Regions from separate parts of the Pseudoalteromonas sp. MMG006 genome, predicted to be linked through region 2. Evidence: predicted binding sites of a transcription regulator. Region 2 holds the regulator's gene; the other holds the start of a gene.
What was found. Region 2 encodes LexA, which represses DNA repair genes until DNA is damaged. Its sites were predicted from a motif close to TACTGTATNNNNATACAGTA; they were not measured.
Positions count from the first base shown of each region.

Region 1: a site for LexA is predicted at 2,042-2,061, ahead of uvrD (DNA helicase II). Genes of this name have one in related genera too.

Region 1 covers NZ_JAGJEJ010000028.1:26,078-29,511, reverse strand. Annotated here, with positions in the region: gene uvrD (DNA helicase II) at 1-1,977, opposite strand, end outside; gene J8L73_RS17980 (hypothetical protein) at 2,291-2,515, shown strand; gene J8L73_RS17975 (YacL family protein) at 2,895-3,263, shown strand; gene J8L73_RS17970 (dUTP diphosphatase) at 3,347-3,434, shown strand, end outside.
Region 2 covers NZ_JAGJEJ010000014.1:73,743-77,176, forward strand. Annotated here, with positions in the region: gene coxB (cytochrome c oxidase subunit II) at 1-370, opposite strand, end outside; gene lexA (transcriptional repressor LexA) at 849-1,466, opposite strand; gene J8L73_RS13655 (PaaI family thioesterase) at 1,644-2,084, shown strand; gene J8L73_RS13660 (hypothetical protein) at 2,095-2,475, opposite strand; gene J8L73_RS13665 (Rho termination factor N-terminal domain-containing protein) at 2,707-2,958, shown strand; gene J8L73_RS13670 (hypothetical protein) at 3,089-3,434, shown strand, end outside.

The DNA.
Region 1 (3,434 bases), on a different contig from region 2:
GGCACTAAAACGCCCCGCAGCTGGCGGGCGCGACACTTGTGTTTTAATACGAATTTCTTCTACGCAGTCTTCTGGTATTTCACGTAAAAAGCGTGAAGGACTGTGGTATTTTTCTTGCCCGTATAAACGGCGACTTTCGGCGTGGCTTATGTATAGTTTTTCCATTGCACGCGTCATACCAACATAACAAAGACGTCGCTCTTCTTCTAAGCGACCTGTTTCTTCATTACTTTGCTGTGAAGGGAACATGCCTTCTTCAACGCCCACCATAAACACAAGCGGAAACTCTAAACCTTTAGCTGAGTGAAGGGTCATCATTTGTACTGCGTCTTCATGCTCATCAGCTTGGCCTTCACCAGATTCAAGCGACGTATAAGCTAAAAACCCTTGAAGTGGCGAACTAAACTCTTCTTCTTCAGGGAGTTCGTACTGGTCGCAGGCACTTATAAGTTCTTCTAAGTTCTCTACGCGGGCACGGCCTTTTTCGCCTTTTTCAGCTTGGTACATAGCCATAAGGCCAGAGGTTTGAATCGCGTATTTAGCTTGCTCATGCAGAGTAAGGTCACTAATTTTGTCTTCTATGTGCTCTACCAGCTCTACAAATTTAGATACTGCACCTGCCGCGCGGCCAGATAAGTGCTGTTGTTCAACAATAGCTTTAGCTGCATACCAAAGCGGGAGTGATTCAGCCCGAGCACAATCACGTATATGACTTAATGTTTTATCACCAATACCGCGCGCAGGGGTGTTAATGACGCGCTCAAATGCGGCGTCATCTTGGCGGTTTCCTACCAATCGTAAGTACGATAGTGCATCTTTAATTTCTTGGCGCTCGAAGAATCGCATTCCACCGTAAATACGGTACTTTAAGCCTTCTTGTAGCATGGCTTCCTCGAGTACACGAGATTGCGCGTTGCTTCGGTATAAAATAGCGGCGTCTTGCAATGCATTACCTGCATTTAACCAGCTACGTAATTTGCTGCTTACAAAGCGGGCTTCGTCTAATTCGTTAAACGCGGCATAAATCGATATAGGCTCGCCTTCGTTACCATCGGTCCATAAGCTTTTACCCATACGTTCTGAGTTATTTTTTATAAGCGCATTAGATGCTTTTAGAATGGTTGCGGTTGAGCGGTAGTTTTGCTCAAGGCGAATAGTCTCGGCGTCAAAGTCAGTTAAAAAACGTTTTATATTTTCTATTTTAGCGCCGCGCCAGCCATAAATACTTTGGTCGTCATCGCCCACAATCATAATGCTTTGTGTATCGCCTGCGAGTAGCTTTAACCATGCGTACTGAATGGTATTGGTATCTTGGAACTCGTCTACCAGCATGTGCGCAAAGCGCTGTTGGTAATGGCGAAGTAGTGTAGGGTTATTTTTAAGCACTTCATAGCTACGTAGCAGTATTTCAGCAAAGTCGACTAAACCAGCGCGGTCACACGCTTCTTGATACGCGGCATATACACGCAGCATCATTTGCTCATTTATATCGTAAGCTTGAATATCTTTAGGGCGAAGTGCTTCGTCTTTTTTAGCGCTTATGTACCAGCCAAATTGTTTAGCTGGCCATTTTTTATCATCAATATTCATTGATTTTAATAAGCGCTTGATCATTCTTAGCTGATCGTCAGAGTCTAATATTTGAAAGGCCTCTGGTAGGTTTGCTTCTCGGTGGTGAGCGCGCAAAATACGGTGCGATAAGCCATGGAAAGTACCAATCCACATACCACCGACAGGTGCTTTTAAGGTTTCTTCTACTCGAGAACGCATTTCTTTAGCGGCTTTATTGGTAAAAGTAACTGCAAAAATACTATAAGCAGAGGCTTGCTCAACCTGCATTAACCACGCAATACGATGAACCAGCACTCGTGTTTTACCAGACCCAGCACCTGCTAATACCAGCATGTTTTGTAGTGGGGCTGCAACGGCATCGCGTTGTTTGTCATTTAAGCCATCGAGTAATTCAGAAACGTCCATCGTTACGCCTTTTCAATCAATAATGAAGGCAGTATAACAGGTGTTTTTGTTAGGCTAAATAAAATACTGTTTTTATGAACAGCTATTATAAAAATAGTGTCTAAAACCAATTAGCTGGCTAGTTTTCTAGCGTGTATAAATGACAAAATTTAATAATAAAAATAATCAAATTGACCTATATTTAGTAAAAAATACTAAAGCTTTTATTTAATGATAATTTAACCAATTGATTTTTAAGCTTTAATAAATTGGCATAAAGTGTGATAGTAAGTAAATAACTAAAATTTAAAATTAATTAACTACAGAGGTGAGTATGGCTGATCAAGGTTCTGGCGGTAATGTAATTGCAGCATTGTGTAATATATTTTTTCCTGGTTTAGGGCAACTTGTGCAAGGGCGTATTTTAGCCGCTATATTTTTTGCGCTCGCAATTATAATTAGTTACGCGCTTATATATGTATTAGTAGGCTTTGTACTTGTGCCAATTATTTACTTATGGTCGATTATAGACGCAGCACGATACCGCTCACGAAGTTAGGTATTTAACGTTTTATAAAAATAGCGCTTAGGGCGTGTTGCTCTTTGATGGTTGAATTTGCAGCAGTATGTTTGGTTTTTAGGCAAGGCAGAGCCTATGCAGTGTGGTTATTCCCCATAAATAGGCGATAACGCAGCATAAATGCCAAACATGCGCTGCCATTTGGGTTCTTTCTAGGGACGATAAACTCTTTGTTGCTCGGTTTTTACTTAGCCCACTAGGTTACAAACCTTACGCCGCGATTTAATCCCCCTAGATTGAACAAATTTCAATCTGCAAAGTTCAACACGCCCGAATGGCGCTATTTTGCTTTTTAGAGTCGGCGTTTAAGCTAATTTACGGGTATAATCGCGTTATTAGCATTTAAAAAGTAACAGTTATGGAATATCAATTTATACGTGACCCTATTAGTGGCCTACGCATCAAAATAAGCAGCGAACACGCAATAATTGGCCGTTGGCTAAATGAAGAGATTGGCAAAGAAAAAGTGGCTATGGTGCAAGCACTTATTACTTCGGTAAAAACAAGCTACGAGCCAGTTACCTTAAAAGGCCAAGAGATCGATTTAATACTCTCTAAAGACGAAGCCTTATTCGAAGCGCATGCCTTGCATCAAGATAGTGAAGATCTAGTTGCCTACCAAGATGATGATTTAATGCTTGAAGAAAACGGCTTAAGCAGTGGCTGTGGCTTTGAAGATTTTATTGATTTAATTGAGTCGTGGTCTGAATTTAGCGGATCAAAGTAAAACCAAATTTATTAAAATAGTGCAGATGCATTACGCTTTTTTTATCTGTACTATTACACTAATCAAAAACGTCAGGAATGAATATGTCTGCCAATTTAAACAAGCTAGTAGTCATGCTAGAAATGCAAAATGCCATGAATACTAAGGTTCATGATCAATGGTTTAGCCAAG
Region 2 (3,434 bases):
CCGTAATTTTAATGGTTAAATCAGCTTTGCTGGCATCTTCCATTGCAATAAGTGTTTTAGTGGCAGGGATTGCCATGGCAATTAAGATAACAAATGGAATGGCAGTCCAAAGTATTTCTACTTTAGTGCTTTCATGAAATTGGGCAGGTACCGCCCCTTTAGATTTACGATGATGAATAAGTGCCCAAAACATAATGGCGAACACTATCACCCCAATCACACAACATATTAAAAATATGGTCATGTGTAGCTGATATACATTATTGCTTATATCGGTTACGCCTTTGCGCATATTGTATTGGCTATTTGCCATTACATGCTGCGAAAAAACAATCAATACAAGCCACACGGTAGAGGTCAGTTTACCCATGTGACGGCTCCTTTGATGCTATTGCGAGTGCAAAGCGAAGAGGCATACGGCTTAAACGCCTATTCGTTATTTTTATTATTTAACCAATCTTATTTGTGTAATTAATTGGTAGAGCTGCACCAACAAAGGGTATGTATTGTGTGTGTGCTCAAAACTAAAAGTTGTGAGTTATTGTTGGTTCAGCACATTAATGATTAGCTAAAAAACATACAACAAGCAAGCTTTAGTATAAAAAACAACCTACTCATATTTTGAATTTACCTTAATTAGACCAACATAAATACAATTTAATAATCAAAAAACGAGTAAAAATAGGGGGTGTATCACATGAAAGAAGAGTTAACTGCGAGTGCAAAAAAGTTTACAGCTTAAATACCTATATAGCTGTTTTAGTATTGCTAAAAGGTGGGTTTTTAAAACAAAAATGCACACTAAAAAGTGCGCATTTATAAATTTACTATCTAATATAGGCTAGAAATTACATCCAATCGGCGTTTCTAATTACGCCTACTGCTAAGCCTTCAATATTAAAAGACTCATTTTCAAGGTCTACTTCTATTGGCGTAAACTCTTCGTTTTCGGCGTGTAACAATACTTTACGGCCTGCTTTTTCTAGGCGTTTTACGGTTACATCTTCATCTACTCGTGCAACCACAACCTGTCCATTTTCAGCTGTTTGAGTGCGATGTACAGCCAGTAAATCGCCATCCATAATACCAATATCTTTCATACTCATGCCATTTACACGAAGTAAAAAATCGGCGGCAGGTTTAAACATTAAAGGATCTATTTTGCAATGGCTCTCAACATGTTCTTGCGCCAAAATAGGTGAGCCTGCAGCAACACGCCCTATAAGAGGTAAGCCTAATTGCTCTGGCTCTTCTTCTTCAATTAATTGAATGCCACGGCTTGCGCCTGGCTTCATCTTAATTACACCTTTTTTGGCAAGCGCTTTTAAGTGCTCTTCTGCTGCATTAGCACTTTTAAAACCTAATGTTTGCGCTATTTCGGCACGTGTAGGAGGCATACCAGTGTCTTTAATAAAAACTTTAATGAGTTCTAGTATTTGAGCTTGGCGTTTCGTTAATGGTCGCATACAACTGGTTTTCCATACAGTACATTTAACTGTGAGTATATACAGTTAAATAAAAATCGCAAATTTAAATTCTGCTTTGAAATAGCTAAACTAAAAGCATATGTGTACATTTTAGGTATTTATAAAATTCACATTTATAAAGTGCAATAAACTTGGTCTTAATTCAAAGGAGTAATTATGAGTATTTGGCACCAACCCATCACTTTAGAGCTTTGCAAACAGTTAGAGGAAGGCATTAACGGCCAAGGCACATTAATGAAAACCATGGGTATTGAAGTCACAGAAATTGGTGACGATTACCTAGTTGCTACTATGCCAGCAATTCCTGAGCATCATAATCCTATGGGGATGGTTCACGGTGGTGCAAATGTAGTACTTGCTGAAACAGTAGCAAGCTATGCTGCTAATTTTGTTGTCGATTTTACAAAGTTTTATTGTGTAGGGCAGGAAATTAGCGCGAGCCATTTAAAAGCATCTCGCAATGGTACTTTAACTGCAACCGCTAGGGCTTTTCATATAGGTAAACGTAGTTCTGTGTGGGAAATAAAAATAACAAATAGCCGCAATGAGCTGTGCTGCGTATCAAAAATGACCGCAGCAGTTGTAGAGCGCAGATAATTACTTATTATTATTTTTCTATAGGATAAATAGTAATTTCCATACCTGCACCAATCGCAGATATACGTAGCAGTGTGTCTGCATGTAAGGCTTGGTTAAAGCATTTAGGCGACGTGCCCGATTCAAAGCCAATATCAAACGTTCTTCGCGAGCAGCTGAGCCATTGTTTAAGCGCATTACGTGAACACGACTCAATAAGCTCGCACAAATGGTTAATCGCTTTATCTGGTGTTGATATTTCACCTGAGGCTTCAATACGCGCAAGTTGACGATATTCGTCTTTATCATAATGCAAAACCGTCGCGTTTTTCTTTAAGTCTGCCACTAAGGCGCTAATATCATGCTTAGACTCAAGCTCTAGATCTACATTTAAAAATTGAATTTCCGACATTGTCTGCTTTTTACCCTCTTATAGTTTCATCGCAAACTTTAACGCAGTTTTACTTTTATACCAAATTAACAAAGCAGTAATCCTTGCTTTATCTTCATAAATACACTTTTAAACGCTTTTGGTACCTAACTTGCTCGTTTTAACTAAGCAGGCTTAATCGCTTAGTTTTACAATTAAACAATGAAATTAATACACACACTGTGTAAATAACGATTTTTAAGGAGCATTAAAATGGTAGATCATGGTCCACAAATTAAAAATGACGATCAGTACGATGCACTTCGCGATGAAGGCATGAGTAAACAAAAAGCAGCACGTATTGCCAATAGTAATACCCACAAAACAGCTATTAAAGGCGGCAAAGCCTCTCAGTATGAGCAACGCACAAAAAAGCAGTTATACGATAAAGCAAAAGAAGTGGGTATTAGCGGGCGCTCTAAAATGAGTAAACAAGAATTAATAAATGCACTGCGTGAAAGCTAAAATTAACTAAAATCTATTGATGCCATTAAAGCCTCATATTTATAAACTTATGAAAAACTGCGACAAAATGCCGCAGCAAAAGCATGGGAAGCTATAATAAACTAACGCTAAAAATAATAAGAAGATAAATATGAGCAAAAAAATATTTAAGCGTGCACGCAAATTACATAAGTGGCTAGGCTATTTACTTGCCTTACAAATTTTAGCTTGGCTTTTAGGTGGCTTAGTTATGAGCGCTATTCCACTTGACTATGTGCACGGCAAGCACCTTGCTAAGCGCACACTGACAAACCCATTTACACAAGCAGACTACCCCGCATCACTCGATGATATTACTTCACAAGTGGCTAACCCCACTCAAATAACATTTGAAAACTTTTTAACTACCCCACTTATTACTGTTATCAATAATATCGAACAGCAAAGCTTTAATGGTTTAACGGGTCGCCCTTTTGAACCACCCACTAAAATACAAA